One region of the Solwaraspora sp. WMMB762 genome, then DNA from elsewhere that is predicted to be linked to it. Evidence: predicted binding sites of a transcription regulator. Region 1 holds the regulator's gene; each other region holds the start of a gene.
The links. The regulator HrcA, encoded in region 1, represses chaperone genes, less so after heat shock. The targets are predictions, from matches to a motif close to GGTTNGCACNCTCNNNNNGAGNGTGCNAACC.
Positions count from the first base shown of each region.

Region 2: groES (co-chaperone GroES) is a predicted target of HrcA. The motif match lies at 2,161-2,191, and genes of this name have one in related genera.
Region 3: groL (chaperonin GroEL) is a predicted target of HrcA. The motif match lies at 3,095-3,125, and genes of this name have one in related genera.

Region 1 covers NZ_JBMHMD010000001.1:2,599,092-2,604,519, forward strand. Annotated here, with positions in the region: gene dnaJ (molecular chaperone DnaJ) at 1-797, opposite strand, end outside; gene hrcA (heat-inducible transcriptional repressor HrcA) at 866-1,888, opposite strand; gene ACN27J_RS11490 (DUF4870 domain-containing protein) at 2,291-2,848, shown strand; gene hemW (radical SAM family heme chaperone HemW) at 2,942-4,165, opposite strand; gene ACN27J_RS11500 (enoyl-CoA hydratase-related protein) at 4,183-4,983, shown strand; gene ACN27J_RS11505 (hypothetical protein) at 5,135-5,428, shown strand, end outside.
Region 2 covers NZ_JBMHMD010000001.1:5,608,472-5,613,899, forward strand. Annotated here, with positions in the region: gene ACN27J_RS25125 (sugar ABC transporter substrate-binding protein) at 1-58, opposite strand, end outside; gene ybaK (Cys-tRNA(Pro) deacylase) at 337-816, opposite strand; gene ACN27J_RS25135 (class I SAM-dependent methyltransferase) at 879-2,114, opposite strand; gene groES (co-chaperone GroES) at 2,325-2,639, shown strand; gene groL (chaperonin GroEL) at 2,756-4,399, shown strand; gene ACN27J_RS25150 (molybdopterin-dependent oxidoreductase) at 4,646-5,428, shown strand, end outside.
Region 3 covers NZ_JBMHMD010000001.1:3,645,081-3,650,508, reverse strand. Annotated here, with positions in the region: gene paaN (phenylacetic acid degradation protein PaaN) at 1-702, shown strand, start outside; gene ACN27J_RS16205 (GNAT family N-acetyltransferase) at 788-1,372, opposite strand; gene ACN27J_RS16200 (serine hydrolase) at 1,441-2,367, opposite strand; gene ACN27J_RS16195 (cold-shock protein) at 2,604-2,807, shown strand; gene groL (chaperonin GroEL) at 3,317-4,939, shown strand; gene ACN27J_RS16185 (S8 family serine peptidase) at 5,032-5,428, opposite strand, start outside.

The sequences.
Region 1 (5,428 bases):
TCGTCGCCCTTGCGGGAGTAGACGTCGTGCGGCCGCTCGTGGATCTCGACGTACAGGTCACCGGCGGTGCCCCCGCCCGGCCCGACCTCGCCCTGCTGGGCCAGCCGGATCCGCATCCCGTCCTCCACCCCGGCGGGGATCTTGACGGTCAGTGAACGTCGGGTCCGCACCCGGCCGTCGCCGGAACAGGTGGTGCAGGGGTGCGGGATGACGGTGCCGTAGCCCTGGCAGGCGACGCAGGGCCGGGACGAGACCACCTGGCCGAGGAAGGTCCGTTGCACGGACTGGACCTCGCCGCGCCCGCCGCACGCCTCGCAGGTCGCCAGGTGGGTGCCGGCCGCGGTGCCCGCGCCGGAGCATGTGGTGCAGATCACCGCGGTGTCGACGGTGATCGGCGCTTCCACGCCGAACGCGGTGTCGGTCAGATCGAGTTCCAGGCGCAGGATCGCGTCGGCGCCGGGACGGGTCCGCGACCTCGGCCCACGGGAGCCGGCCGCCGCCCCGAAGAAGGCGTCCATGATGTCCTGGAAGCCGACGAAGGGGCCGGCCCCGCCGGGGCCGCCGCCGGGCGCGCCGCCGGGTGCCAACGGGTCGCCACCAAGGTCGACGATCTGCCGCTTCTGGTCGTCGGAGAGCACCTCGTACGCGGCGTTGATGTCCTTGAACTTGTCAGCCGCCACCGGATCCGGATTGACGTCCGGATGGTACTGCCGGGCCAACTTGCGGTAGGCCCGCTTGATGTCGTCAGCGGAGGCGTCCCGGCTCACGCCGAGAATCCCGTAGTAGTCCTTGGCCACTGCGTCTGGTGTCCTCATGTGTCAGTCTCGCATGTGCAGTTCGCCGGGTCGGTTATCCTGCCCGCCGGTCAGTTCTGCGCCAGCAGATCGCCGACGTAGCGTGCCACGGCGCGAACCGTGGCGATGGTGCCGGGGTAGTCCATCCGGGTGGGCCCCAGCACGCCGAGGCCACCGACGATGACGGTGCCCGGACCGTAACCGGTGCTGACCACGGATGCGGCCCGCAGGTTGTCGATCTCGTTCTCGTCGCCGATGCGGACCCGCAGGGTGCTCGGCTCCACCTCGCCGATCAGTTTGAGCAGGACGACCTCCTCCTCCAGTGCCTCCAGTATCGGACGCAGGGAGCCCTGGAAGTCGAGTAGTCCCCCTCTGGTCAGGTTAGCGGTCCCGGCCAGCGCGATGCGTTCCTCGTGCCGCTCGACCAGCGTCTCCAGCAGGACCGTCGAAAGCGTGGTCATCGCCGGTCGCAGGTCCGATGGCGCCTCGTCGACCAACGCCTGGACCAACGGCGGGGTGTCGGAGAGCCGACAGCCGTCGAGCTTCTCGTTGGCCAGCCGACGCAGGTCGGTCACGTCGTCGGCACTGATCGGGGCCGGCAGCTCCACCAGTCGCTGCTCGACCCGGCCGGTGTCGACGATCAGGACCAGCATCAGCCGGGTGGTCGAGATCGGCACCAGCTCCAGGTGCCGTACCGACGACCGGGACAGGCTCGGGTACTGCACCACCGCGACCTGGCGGGTGAGCTGGGCGAGCAGCCGGACGGTGCGGTGCACGACGTCGTCGAGGTCGACGGCGCCGGCGAGGAAGCGTTCGATCGCCCTGCGCTCCGCCGGGCTGAGCGGTTTCACCCGGGACAGCCGGTCGACGAACAACCGGTAGCCACGGTCGGTCGGGACCCGCCCGGCGCTGGTGTGCGGCTGCCGGATGTAGCCCTCCTCCTCCAGCACCGCCATGTCGTTACGGACGGTCGCCGGTGACACTCCGAGCTGGTGCCGCTCGACCAGCGCCTTGCTGCCGACCGGCTCCTGAGTGGCGACGTAGTCCTCGACGATCGCCCGAAGCACGTCGAGTTTGCGGTCGTCGAGACCCATCTGCACCTCCTCCGCTGGCACCGGTCGGACCGGTCCGAGGCTACGGCCCCGGCCGTCGCGGCGGCCGGTGGGTGGCCGGACCGACGACGGACGCCCTGCTGGCACTCGCCTGTTGTGAGTGCCAGCATACGTCGATCGGGCCGGGCCGGCGATGATCAGTTCGCCGGGCGGGGGCGTACCGGGCGATATGTCACCAAGGGCACTCACCCGGGTCGGATCGGTCGGCCGGCGGGGCTCCGCAAGCCGGCCGGCGGGGCTCCGCAAGCCGGCCGGCGGGGCTCCGCAAGCCGGCCGGCGGGCCCCACACAAGCCGACCGACCAGCGGAGACGGCCTGCCCGGACGGGAAAATCGTCGGCGGGGCTAACTGGCGCGGCTTGATCCGTCCCCCTACCGTGTCGGGCATGACTGAACCACCTCGCCCACCAGGGGAGAACGGTCCCGGCGGCATGCCGCAGGACCCCAACTCCCCGCCGCCACCTCCAGCGTCCTACTCGATGCCGGGCGAGGCCTCCTCTCCCGGATACCCCCCGCCGCCCAGCGGCGCCGGCGGATATCCCCCGCCCGGCGGTTACCCGCCCGGCGGTCCGGCGTACGGAGGTCAACCCCCGTCCGGCTACGCCACCAACGACGACAAGACCTGGGCCCTGATCGCCCACTTCGGTGGCGCCCTGGGCGCGTTCATCAGCTTCGGACCGCTCGGCTTCGTCGGCCCGCTGATCGCCTACCTGGTCAAGGGTCAGCAGTCACCGGCCGTACGGGCGCACGCGCTGGCCGCGCTCAACTTCCAGATCCTCTGGTCGGCGATCGCCTTCGTGCTGCTCTTCGTCAGCTGGTGCCTGTTGTTCATCCCCAGCCTGGTGGTGTTCGCGATCCAGATCATCTTCGGGATCATCGCGGGCGTTAAGGCCAACGAGGGGACGCTGTACAAGTACCCGATGTCCGCCAACTTCATCAAGTGACACCGCTCGCCCCCGGATCCGTACCGGCTCCGGGGGCGTCACCGGTGGCGGGCAATGCGGGCCACGCCACGCAAGGCAGCCCAGCAGCGGGTCTCACGGGAGCAGGTCCCGGACGACCGCGTCGGCCAGCAGCCGGCCGCGCAGGGTCAGCACCGCCTGCCCGGCGGCGAGCGCGCCGGGGTCGAGCAGCCCGTCGTCGCCGGCTTGACGGGCCGCGATCCGGCCGGCCGGGGCCAGTCGCGCCAGCGGCAGCCCACTGGCCAGCCGCAGCCCCAGCATCACCTCTTCGACCTGCTGCTCGGTGCCGGTGAGTAGTTCCCGGCCGTGGCCGGGCGACCGTCCGGCGGCCAGCCGCTCGGCGTACGACCGGGGATGCCGCACGTTCCACCAGCGGACCCCGCCGACGTGGCTGTGCGCCCCCGGCCCGAGCCCCCACCAGTCACCGCCGGTCCAGTACAACAGGTTGTGCCGGCACCGGCCGGCGGCCGACCGGGCCCAGTTCGACACCTCGTACCAGTCGAATCCGGCGCCGCTCAGCGCCGATTCGGCGGCGAGGTAGCGGTCGGCGGCGACGTCGTCGTCGGGATACGGCAGTTCGCCGCGCCGCATCCGGGCCGCCAACCGGGTGCCGTCCTCGACGATCAGCGCGTACGCGCTGACGTGGTCCACCCCGGCCGCCACCACCGCCGCCAGCGACTCGGCGAAGTCCGCCGCGCTCTCCCCCGGCGTACCGTAGATCAGATCGAGATTGACGTGCTCGAATCCGGCCTCCCGGGCCTCCCGGGCGGCGGTGACCGCGCGGCCCGGCGCGTGCCGGCGGTCCAGCACGGCGAGCACCGCCGCTGCGGTCGACTGCATGCCGAGTGACACCCTGGTGTAGCCGGCGGCCCGCAGCGCCCGCAGCGACGCCGGGGTCACCGACTCCGGGTTGGCCTCGGTGGTGACCTCCGCGTCGACGGCCAGCCCCCAGGTGGCGTCGATCGCGTCGAGCAGCCGGGCCAGCGCGTCGGCGGGCAGCAGGCTCGGCGTGCCGCCGCCGACGAAGACCGTGTCCACCTGCCGTGGCGGGCGGTCGGCCAGCACCTTCGCGGCCAGTTCCAGCTCGGCCAGTACGGCGTCCAGGTACTCCCCGACCGGTGCGCTGCCGCCAAGTTCGGCGGGCGTGTACGTGTTGAAGTCGCAGTAGCCGCAGCGGGTGGCGCAGAACGGCACGTGCAGATAGACCCCGAAGCCGCGCTGGCCGCTGCGGGCGAGCGCGGACGGCGGCAGCGCCCCGTCGGCGGGCACCGGCGTACCGGCGGGTGGTGCTCCTGGCATGGGACTAGTGTGCCGGCATGGATGAGCCCCGACCCACCAGGTCCGCGCAGCCACTGATCCGTACGGCCACCGCCGCCGGGATCACCACCCTGACCCTGGACAGCCCGGGCAACCGCAACGCGCTGTCCACCCCGCTGATGACCGAACTGCTCGCCGGCCTGGCCGAGGCGGTCGCCGACCCGCAGGTCCGGGTGGTGGTGCTGAGCCACACCGGTCCGGTCTTCTGCTCCGGCGCCGACCTGAAGGAGACCGCCGAGGCGTACGCGACCCGACAGGTGCCGGTCGGGATGCTCGGCGACGTGCTGGCGGCGCTCTGGGAGTGCCCCAAGCCGGTGGTCGCCCGGGTCGGCGGCCCGGCGCGGGCCGGCGGGCTGGGGCTGATCGCCGCGGCCGACATCGCGATCTGCGACGCGGCGGCCACCTTCGCCTTCACCGAGGTACGGCTCGGAGTGGTCCCGGCGGTGATCTCCGCCACTGTGCTGCGCCGGCTGCAGCCGCGGGCGGCGGCGCAGCTGTACCTCACCGGTGAGCTGTTCGATGGTGCCCGGGCGGCGCAGATCGGTCTGGTCAGCGCCGCCGTACCGGCCGGGGAGCTGGACGCCGCGGTGACGGCGAGCTGCGCCGCGCTGGTCCGGGGCGCCCCGGGCGCCCTGGCCGGCACCAAGCAGCTGCTCCGCCGCACCCCGGCGGCGGACGTTCGGGCCGAGACGGCTGAGCTGCGTGAGCTCTCCACCGGATACTTCCTCTCCGAAGAGGGCCGCGAGGGCGTACGGGCGTTCCGCGACAAACGCGACCCGAGCTGGCTGCCGGGGCGGTGACCACGGATAGTCGCCCCGAAACGGGGTATCTCCGACGTAAGGGGTCGAGGCGTACGGCGTAAGGGCCGGCGTACGACAAGCGCGGGACCCGCTCCCGCTGGACGACACAACCGTCCCTGGTGTACCAAAGGTCCCAGCAACACGCGTGGGGGTGACGGTGCGGGCTCGGACGGTGCTGGTGCTGGTCGCCGTGCTGGCGGCAATCGCCCTGTTGGGCGGGGTCGGCCTGGGCCGGTGGATCGGCGATTTCGCGTTGCCCGGTGGCTGGCGGGGCTGCACGGTCGAGCTGCCCGACTCCATGCCCGGGGCTGGCGACGGCCAACTGCGTCGGGTGTCGCTCGATCCGGAGCAGATGGCGAACGCCGCCACGATCGCGGCGATCGGGGTGCAGCGTCGGCTGCCGCCCCGTGCCGTGGTGGTGGCGCTGGCGACCGGGTTCCAGGAG
Region 2 (5,428 bases), 3.0 Mb from region 1:
TCAGGCCGCCGGCGAGCAGGACGCCAGCGGCGGCGGTGCTGAGGATCCCTCTGCGCATCGCTCGGGTCCTTTCGAAGGGTGATGTTTCGCGTACAAGGGTTTTGTGCTGGTGCGTGTCGTGCGGTCTCAGGTGTGGCTCGCGCGGCGCTGGTGGGCTCCGGAGACCCGGCCGGCGACGGCAACGGCCTGGGGCTGGGCTGGGCCGTCACAGTTTTGTTGTGTCCGGCAACGTATTAGGAGTGTGGCGCCGAGCACAAGACCGCTGACGTCACCAGTTTTGTTGCCCGCGATAACAATTCAGCAACGTGGCGGACATCTGCCCGTCGACTGACCGGATCAGTGGGTAGCGATCGGGGCGAACCGGGCGTCGGCCACCGCTGCCAGGTCGCCCGGAGTGATACTCAACTGCAACCCGCGACGGCCGGCCGAGACGTACACGTCGGCGTACCGCTGCGCCGAGGCGTCCAGCACCGTCGGCAGGCGTCTGCGCTGCCCGATCGGGCTGATCCCGCCCCGGACGTACCCGGTGGTCCGCTCGGCGAGCACCCGGTCGGCGAGCACCGCGCGCTTGCCGCCGAGCGCCACCGCCAGAGCCTTCAGGTCCAGCTCCCCGGTGACCGGCACGACGCCGACGGCGAGTGCCCCGTCGACCTGCGCCACCAGCGTCTTGAACACCTGCTCGGCGGCGACGCCGAGGGCGGCCGCGACCGCCGCGCCGTAGTCCGGGGTGTCCGGCGAGACCCGGTACGGGTGCAGTTGGAAGGTGATCCGCCGCTTGGTCAGCAGCGTCGTCGCCGGGGTCGCGGTACCTGCCATGCCGCGCGACGTTACCGGCCCGCGCGCTCATCGGGCGGGCGCGCTCGCCCGGCCTGGCACGCTCACCGGCCCGGCGCCGGCACCGGGTGGGCGAGCAGCGCCGTCGGGGCGCCGGCCACCCGGGTCAGCACCAGGCTCGCCGCCACGCCGGCCCCGGAGGCGGTACGCAGCCGCAGCTCGCGGCGCAACTGGGCGGGGTCGAGCGGGGAGCCGCGTTTGAGGATCTCCAGCCGCGTGACACCGCGTTCGCGCAGCAGCGCCCGCAGCCGCTTCAGCGAGAACGGCAGCACGTCGGTGATCTCCAGACACCGGCCGTACGGCGTGTCGGTCGGCGTGTCGGCGTAGACGTAGGCGATCGACCCGTCGGCGAGGGTGCCGTCGACGGTCGCGGCGAACGCGGCGACCAGGTGCGAGCGGACCACCGCCCCGTCCGGGTCGTACAGGTAGCGCCGGACCGGGCCGACGTCGACCGGCTCGCCACCGTCGCCGGTCAGCTCCGTGGCCGGCTGCCCGGCCCGCAGCAGGGTGGCCCGGCGCGGCGTGTCGGCCAGCGGGCCGCACCAGAACGCCGCCTCGACCACATCCCGGTCGACGCTGACCCACTCGGCCTCGGCTCCCGGCGGGATCAGCGCGTGGTCGATCCCCGGCGCCACCTTCAGCACGGTCCGGGGCACCCGGGCGACCAGCGACCGGACGAAGTCCCACGGCGGGGAGTAGCTGTCCGGGTCGAAGGTGCGCCGACCGTTGCCGGACCGGCGGGCCGGGTCGCAGAAGACCGCGTCGTAGCCGGTGAGGTCGACTCCGGTGGCGTCGGCGCAGACCACGTCGACCAGGTCGGCCAGCCCGGTCGCCTCGACGTTGGCGGCGGCGATCGCGGCGGTGCCCGGGTCGGCCTCCACCGCGTACACCCGGATGCCGGCCCGGGCGGCGGCGAGGGTGTCCGCGCCGAGACCGCAACCGAGGTCGGCGAGGTGGCGCACCCCGGCGGCGCGCAACCGGGCGGCGCGCCGGTCGGCGACCGCTGACCGGGTGGCCTGCTCCAGGCCGGCGCGGGTGAAGAACATCCGGGCGGCGGCCGGGCCGAACTTGCCGACCGCGCGGGCACGCAGCGCGGCCTGGGTGAGCGCGGCGGTCGCCAGCGGTGCCGGCACCCCGGCGGTACGCAGCGCGGTCGCCGCCGTGAGTGGATCCGTCCCGCCCGGCGCGGCCAGCACCTCGGCTGCGGTGACCAGCGCGGCCGCGCCTTCCGGGGCGCGCAGGGCGGCCAGTTCGTCCGGGTGCACCGCGACATTGTCCATGCTCGGCCATCGGGCTAGCACTCCGTACAGGCGACTGCTAATCTGCGGTTAGCACTCTCGGGTCGAGGGTGCCAGCCCGCCGGCTCCCGCCGGTGAGCGAAACGCCAGGCGGTCCGGCACCCGCGACGACGGATCCGCCCGGTGGACATGAGGCAGATTGACGCCGGTTACCCACGTGGCCGGCACCAAAACCAGATACCCCAGGAGGGTATGCCCGTGACTACCGCGACCAAGGTTGCGATCAAGCCGCTCGAGGACCGGATCCTGGTCCAGGCGAACGAGGCTGAGACCACCACGGCGTCGGGCATCGTGATCCCCGACACCGCCAAGGAGAAGCCGCAGGAGGGCACCGTCCTCGCTGTCGGCCCCGGCCGCGTCGACGACAAGGGCAACCGGATCCCGGTTGACGTCAACGTCGGCGACACGGTCATCTACTCGAAGTACGGCGGCACCGAGGTCAAGTACGCCGGCGAGGAGTACCTGGTGCTCTCCGCCCGCGACGTCCTCGCGGTCATCGAGAAGTGACCTACTGCCAGTGCTGAACGCCCCGAAGCCCCAGCCCGGGGCTTCGGGGCGTCGCCCGTTGGCCGGTGCCGGCAGCCGCCGGCCGGCCGACGGCTAGTGCCTGTGAAGGGAATGTCATGGCGAAGATCCTGAGTTTCTCGGACGACGCCCGGCACCTCTTGGAGCACGGCGTCAACACGCTCGCGGACACGGTCAAGGTCACCCTCGGCCCGCGCGGGCGCAACGTCGTGCTGGACAAGAAGTTCGGCGCTCCGACGATCACCAACGATGGCGTGACCATCGCCAAGGAGATCGAGCTCACCAACCCGTACGAGAACCTCGGTGCGCAGCTGGTCAAGGAGGTGGCGACGAAGACCAACGACGTCGCCGGCGACGGGACCACCACCGCCACCGTGCTCGCCCAGGCGATGGTCCGTGAAGGTCTGCGCAACGTCGCCGCCGGGACCAACCCGGCCGGCCTCAAGCGCGGCATCGACGCGGCCGCGCAGAAGGTCTCCGAATCGCTGCTGGCCAAGGCGGCGGACGTGGCCGACAAGGGCTCGATCGCGCAGGTCGCGACGATCTCGGCCCAGGACGCCACGATCGGCGAGCTGATCGCCGAGGCGATGGAGCGGGTCGGCCGCGACGGCGTGATCACCGTCGAGGAAGGCTCGACCCTGGCCACCGAGCTGGAGGTCACCGAGGGCCTGCAGTTCGACAAGGGCTTCATCTCCCCGCACTTCGTCACCGACGCCGAAGCGCAGGAGGCGGTCCTCGAGGACGCGTACATCCTGATCACCACCCAGAAGATCTCCTCGATCGAGGAGCTGCTGCCGCTGCTGGAGAAGATCGTCCAGGACAGCAAGCCGCTGCTGATCGTCGCCGAGGATGTCGACGGGCAGGCGCTGTCCACCCTGGTGGTCAACGCCGTGCGCAAGACCGTGAAGATCTGTGCGGTCAAGGCTCCCGGCTTCGGTGACCGGCGCAAGGCGATGCTGCAGGACATGGCGATCCTGACCGGTGCCGAGCTGATCGCCCCGGAGCTGGGCTACAAGCTCGACGCGGTCGGGCTGGAGTCGCTGGGCCGGGCCCGGCGGATCGTGGTCGACAAGGACACCACCACGGTGGTCGACGGTGCCGGCAACGACTCCGAGGTCGCCGACCGGGTCACCCAGATCCGCAAGGAGATCGACGCGTCCGACTCGGACTGGGACCGGGAGAAGCTCGCCGAGCGGCTGGCCAAGCTCTCCGGTGGCATCGCGGTGATCAAGGCCGGGGCCGCCACCGAGGTGGAGATGAAGGAGCGCAAGCACCGCATCGAGGACGCCATCGCCGCGACCAAGGCCGCGGTCGAGGAGGGCACCATCCCCGGTGGCGGCGCGGCGCTGAGCCAGATCGCCGCCGTGCTCGACGACGACCTCGGCTTCGACGGCGACGAGAAGGTCGGCGTGTCGGTGGTCCGCAAGGCGCTGCACGAGCCGCTGCGGTGGATCGCCCAGAACGCCGGCTACGACGGGTACGTCGTGGTCGGCAAGGTACTCGAAGGCGACTGGGGCCACGGTCTCAACGCCGCCACCGGTGAGTACGTCGATCTGGCCCGGGCCGGCATCATCGACCCGGTGAAGGTGACCCGCAACGCGGTCAGCAACGCCGCGTCGATCGCCGGGCTGCTGCTCACCACCGAGAGCCTGGTGGTGGAGAAGCCGGAGAAGGTCGAGCCGGCCGCCGGCGGTCACGGTCACGACCATGGGCACGGCCACCAGCACGGTCCCGGTTTCTGACCGGAAATTCCACCCTGCTCCACCTGCTCCACCCTGGATCCGCGTGATCAGTACGGCCGAGGGCGCACTCCGCCCGAGGTTTCTGATCACGCGGATTCTGCGTATCGTCGGCGGTACCTACGCGCCGTCGACCCCGTACGGTGCCGGACAGATGGGCTGGACGCGATGAGGCCGGAACCGACGGTGCCGGACGCGACAGGGCCGGAGCCGACCGGGCCAGCTGCGCAGACCGAACCGCCGGGCCGCCTGCCCGGGCCGCTCGCGGCGCTCGCCGGGGTGGCCGCGGCCGCGCTCGCCCTGGGCCTGGCCGAGCTGATCGCCGTCGCCACCGGCGCCCGCTCGGCACCGCTGGTCGCGGTCGGCGGGGTGGTCGTCGACACCGTCCCCGAGCCGCTGAAGCAGTTCGCCATCGACGTGTTCGGCGTACACGACAAGACCGCGCTGCTGATCGGCACCGGCGTACTGCTCGCCGGGTTCGCCGCCGTCATCGGGATGCTGGCCGCCCGCCGGCTCGCCGTCGGCTTCGCCGGCATCGCGGTCTTCGGCGTGATCGGCGCGGCGGCCGCGCTCACCCGGCCCGGTGCCGGGCCGGCCGCCGTCCTGCCGGCGGTGATCGGCGCGTCCGCCGCCGCGCTGCTGCTCTGGGCGCTGCTCGCCGGCCCGCTGCGGCCGGCCGCCGTCGCCGCGTCGGCCTCGCCGGCTTCGCCTGCCGAACCGGCGCCGGTACCGGTTCGGCCCGGTGCCGGCACCGCCGACCGGCGCCGGTTCCTGTCCAGCGTCGGCGTGTCGGTCGGCGCTGCCCTGGTCACCGGTGCCGGCGGGCGCTGGCTGGCGCAACGCCGGGGGGTGGCCACCGCCCGGTCCGCCGTGACGCTGCCCGCCCCGGTCGACGCCGCGCCGCCGCTGCCTTCCGGTGTGGACCCGGCAGCGCCGGGGCTGAGCCGGTACGTCACCACCAACCGTGACTTCTACCGGATCGACACCGCGTTGGTCGTGCCCCAGGTCGACCCGGACGAATGGCGACTGCGG
Region 3 (5,428 bases), 1.0 Mb from region 1:
GACTTCGCCGGCATGTGCCGCAACATCGCCTTTTCCTTGTCGCTCTACAGCGGCCAGATGTGCACCACGCCGCAGAACATCCTGGTGCCGGCCGGCGGCATCGAAACCGATCAGGGGCGCAAGAGCCCGGACGAGGTGGCCGCTGGCATCGCCGCCGCGATCGGCAAACTGACCGGCGACCCGGCGCGGGCGGTCGAGCTCATCGGCGCGATCGTCGACGACGCCGTCCTCGACCGGCTCGCCGCAGCGGCCAAGCTCGGCGAGCCGGTACTGGAGTCGCGGGAGATCAGCCACCCGGCGTACCCGGACGCGGTGGTGCGAACCCCACTGGTCGTCAAGCTCGGCGCGGACGCCGACGACGTCTACGGCCGGGAGTGGTTCGGGCCGGTCACCTTCGTGGTCGCCACCGGGTCCACCGCGCGCAGCGTCGAGATCTTCCGGCGTACGGTCGCAGCCCGTGGCGCGCTCACCGCCGGCGTCTACTCGACCGACCAGCGGGTGCTCGCCGACGTGGAGGCCGCCGCGCTGGACGTCGGGGTGCACCTGTCGGCGAATCTCACCGGCGGCGTGTTCGTCAACCAGTCGGCGGCCTTCTCCGACTTCCACGCCAGTGGTGCCAACGCCGCGGCGAACTCGGCGTTGACCGACGGCGCGTACGTCGCCGGCCGGTTCCGGATCGTCCAGTCCCGTCGGCACGTCTGACCCGGCCCGGCACGGGAGCCGGGTCGGCTCCCGTGCCGGCCCGGTGTCGGGTCGGCTCCCGCGCCGGCCTCTGCCGGCCCGCCGGTCACGCCGGCCGGCGCATCTGCAACTCGGTCAGGTCCGACCGGGTCGGGTGCGGCAGGCGTACGCCGGTGTCGGCGAAGCCGAGCCGCTGGTACGCCCGTACCGCCCGGTCGTTGCCGACCACCACCTCCAGCAGCAGCTCCGGGCGTCCAGCCGCACGTGACCAGGCGGCGACCGCGTCGACCAGTTCGGCGAGCAGGTTCCGGCCGCGCCAGGCCGGGCTGATGTAGACGGCGAACAGGACGGACACCGACGGGTCGTCCCGCCAGACGTGTGCTCCCGCGTGCGCCACGAACCGCCGGTCCGCCGTCGGTCCGGTCGCCGTCCGCCCGGCTTGCGGGGTCGCCGGCCCAGTCTCGGCCACGAACTGGGCGATCAGGTCACCGACTGCGGACCGGGCCGCCCGCTCGGCGTACTCGTGCAGCGGCCGGGCCGCCGCGTCGGCGAGCCGTTCGATGAACGCCAGCGGCGAATCGGCGAGCATCTCCAGCCGCAGCGCGCGCATCCGGGCGGCGTCGTCGGCCCGGATCCGCCGGACCGCGGCTACCGGCGGTACGACGTGGTCGGTGTCGGTCCCAGTTCCCATGCCGGCATGCTCGCCCGGCGCGGCTTGGCCGACAACCGGAATCCCGCCTTCTGCCCGGCCCGCACCGGTCACGCCACCAGCAGCAGGGCGGTGCCGAGTTGCCGGCAGTAGTCGACGCCGTGGTCGAGCCCGTGCCGCCCCGGGTAGCGGGCCAGCGCGCCGATCACCCAGGTCTCCCCGATCGCGAGGCAGCTGACGTGCCAGAGCCCGTCCTCGTCGCGCAGCAGCCAGCCGTTCTTGATGGCGATGGTGGCCGCGTACTCGGGGGTGAGCGCGTCCCGTGGGCCGAAGTCGCCCTCACCGCGGACGGCGCGCATCTCGGACAGCAGCCACGGCGTCCACTGCGGCCCGGCCGCCCGCCCGTCGGCGAGGCAGCGCCCCAGCCTGGTCAGATCACGGGCGGAGACGATCGTGTTGCTCCACAGATCGCGCTCCGGGGCCGAGTCGGTCAGCCCGCAGAGCCGTACCATCCGCTCGATGGACTCTCGGCCACCGACCCGATCGTAGGTGGCGTCCGCGCCGGGATTGTCGCTGTCCCGGATGATCGACGACAGCTGGGCCAGCTGGGGTGTGCGGAGCATGTGGCCCTGCTCGTCGGCGCGGCGCAGGTCGTCGGCGGCCAGCCACACCTTGATCAACGACATGGTGTCGCTCTGCGCGGTGAAGTTCGGTGACCCGGTGATCAGCCCGGTACGCCGGTTCAGCGCCGCCCAGGAGAAGAACCCGTCGGTCGGCGTCGGTACCGGGCCGGCGCGCAGCAGCACGCTGCGCTGCTGGTGGTCGTGGTCCTGGTCGGCGACGGTCCAGCCCGGCTCGCGCGGCGGTGGTTTGCCGGCGTCCCCGGGCAGGCCGCCGGTGAACGCCGACAGCACGATGAGCAGCCCGGCGGCGGCGGCCGCCGGGTGGCGTTGGCGGACGCGGTCGGGCCGGGGCGCGGTGCGGTCCGACCGTCGGACGGCCCGGCTGCCAGGTGCGCGATGCCGTCCGGGCTTCACGTTCTGCGGTGTACGGGACACACGTGGTCAACGAAATGCGGTGCCAGAGAGACTTGACTGGGGGTTAATGTCCCCTTTTGGGGTAGTGCGGTGCCGTCAGACCTCGTGTAGCGTGCGATTCCGGCTGCTGTACTCGGGCAACCCGCACGGGAGTCCCGATCGGTGGCTCCGGCCGGCGAACACGCCGGTCAGAGGGCCGGCAGAGGCCCGGCACGACAGAAGTGAGGAAGTGCACCGTGGCGCAGGGCACCGTGAAGTGGTTCAACAGCGAGAAGGGCTACGGTTTCATCGCGGTCGACGGGGGTCAGGACGTCTTCGTCCACTTCTCCGCCATCGAGATGGACGGCTACAAGGCGCTCGACGACGGGCAGCGCGTCGAGTTCGAGATCGCTCAGGGGCAGAAGGGTCCTCAGGCGGAGAGGGTCCGGGTCATCGCCTAGTCACCCTGCTGGCCGGCACGGTCACCCTGCTGGCCAACTGCGCGTCCGGTGGCCGGCGCGGCCGCCCGACCGGACGGCGACGTATCTGATAGCTCGACACAGGTCTGCGTACCCGCAAGGCGTCGGTTCTCCTCGTGGAGCCGGCGCCTTTCATCGTCTCGCCATCCGGCGATCCTGCCCACCCGATCTTGACCGTGACCGCCGTCTGCGGCCGTACGGCCCGAAGGGGTACGTCGGGCGGCAAGTTGCTGTTCGCTTGCACTCGACAGGGGAGAGTGCTAAACAAGGATTGGCACTCGCCAACCGGGAGTGCCAAAGGTCGGGGCGGTGGGGCCACCGCCGTCGTCCCGCTTCGCGGGGTGACGGAGATGGCCGGTCGTCGCGGGCTATCCGGCCCGGCCGGCGGACGTCACTGTCGCCAGGTAGTGACGTCCGAAGGTGCGTAGAGCAGGCGGCATGGCGGAGCTGACCGGCTCCGGTGCTGCGAGCGTCCAGGAGGACAACGCCGTATGGCCAAGATGATCGCGTTCGACGAAGAGGCGCGCCGCGGTCTCGAGCGGGGCATGAACACCCTCGCCGACGCCGTCAAGGTGACGCTGGGCCCGAAGGGCCGCAACGTCGTGCTCGAAAAGAAGTGGGGCGCTCCCACCATCACCAACGATGGTGTGAGCATCGCCAAGGAGATCGAGCTCGAGGACCCGTACGAGAAGATCGGCGCCGAGCTGGTCAAGGAGGTCGCCAAGAAGACCGACGACGTGGCCGGTGACGGCACGACGACGGCGACCGTCCTGGCCCAGGCCCTGGTCCGCGAGGGCCTGCGCAACGTCGCGGCCGGCGCGAACCCGATGGCCCTGAAGCGGGGCATCGAGGCCGCCGTCGCCAACGTCGCGGAGGAGCTGAGCAAGCTCGCCAAGGACGTGGAGACCAAGGAGCAGATCGCGTCCACCGCGTCGATCTCCGCCGGTGACTCCAGCGTCGGCGAGATCATCGCCGAGGCGATGGACAAGGTCGGCAAGGAAGGCGTCATCACCGTCGAGGAGAGCAACACCTTCGGCCTGGAGCTGGAGCTCACCGAGGGTATGCGCTTCGACAAGGGCTACATCTCGCCCTACTTCTGGACCGACCCGGAGCGGATGGAGGCCGTCCTCGACGACCCCTACATCCTGATCGTCAACAGCAAGATCTCCTCGGTCAAGGACCTGCTCCCGATCCTGGAGAAGATCATGCAGTCGGGCAAGCCGCTGCTGATCATCGCCGAGGACGTCGAGGGCGAGGCGCTGGCCACCCTGATCGTCAACAAGGTGCGCGGCACCTTCAAGTCGGTTGCCGTCAAGGCCCCCGGCTTCGGTGACCGCCGCAAGGCGATGCTGACCGACATCTCGATCCTCACCGGCGGCCAGGTCGTCAGCGAGGAGCTCGGCCTGAAGCTCGACGCGGTGACCATCGACATGCTGGGCCGGGCCCGCAAGGTCCAGGTGACCAAGGACGAGACCACGGTCGTCGACGGTGCCGGCGACGCCGAGCAGATCCAGGGCCGGGTCAACCAGATCCGGGCCGAGATCGAGAAGAGCGACTCCGACTACGACCGCGAGAAGCTGCAGGAGCGGCTGGCCAAGCTGGCCGGCGGCGTCGCGGTGATCAAGGTCGGTGCGGCCACCGAGGTGGAGCTCAAGGAGCGCAAGCACCGCATCGAGGACGCGGTGCGCAACGCCAAGGCGGCCGTCGAGGAGGGCATCGTCCCCGGTGGTGGCGTCGCCCTGGTGCAGGCCGGCAAGACCGCCTTCGACAAGCTCGACCTGGTCGGCGACGAGGCGACCGGCGCGCAGATCGTGAAGATCGCGCTGGACGCCCCGCTGCGGCAGATCGCCGTCAACGCCGGCCTCGAAGGCGGCGTCGTGGTGGAGAAGGTCCGCAACCTGGAGGCCGGCCACGGCCTCAACGCCGCCAACGGCGACTACGTGGACCTGCTGCAGGCGGGCATCATCGACCCGGCCAAGGTGACCCGGTCGGCGCTGCAGAACGCCTCGTCGATCGCGGCCCTGTTCCTGACCACCGAGGCCGTGGTGGCGGACAAGCCGGAGAAGACCCCGGCCCCGGCCGGCGCGCCCGGCGGCGGCGAGATGGACTTCTGAGTCCAGCCACGCCGCAGTAGCGACAAGACCGCAGGGCGGTTACCGGGCAGCTTCCCGGTAACCGCCCTGCGGCGTCTCCGGCCCCGCGCCGATCAGCCGCCGGACCGGGCGGCCTGCACCGCCGCGTACGCGTCGACCAGGCCGGCGCCGGTGAGGTTCGCCGGATCACCGCAGGTGTCACCGCCCCCGGTGCCGGCCTCGGCGGCGGTCTGCCGCAGGATCCGCGCCGTGCCGTCCAGATCACCGATCAGCTCCGGTTGCGCCGACCACAGCAGCGCCACCACCCCGGCCACCTGCGGGGTCGCCATCGACGTACCGTCCAGCGCCGCGTACCCGCCGCCGGGCATCGCCGACAGCACGTCGGCGCCCGGTGCCACCAGGTCCGGTTTGACGGTGCCGTCCGGCGCCGGGCCCCGGCTGGAGAAGTCGGTGACCTCCCGGTCGGCGTCCACCGCGCCGACGGTCAGCACGTCCGCGTACGGGGCCGGC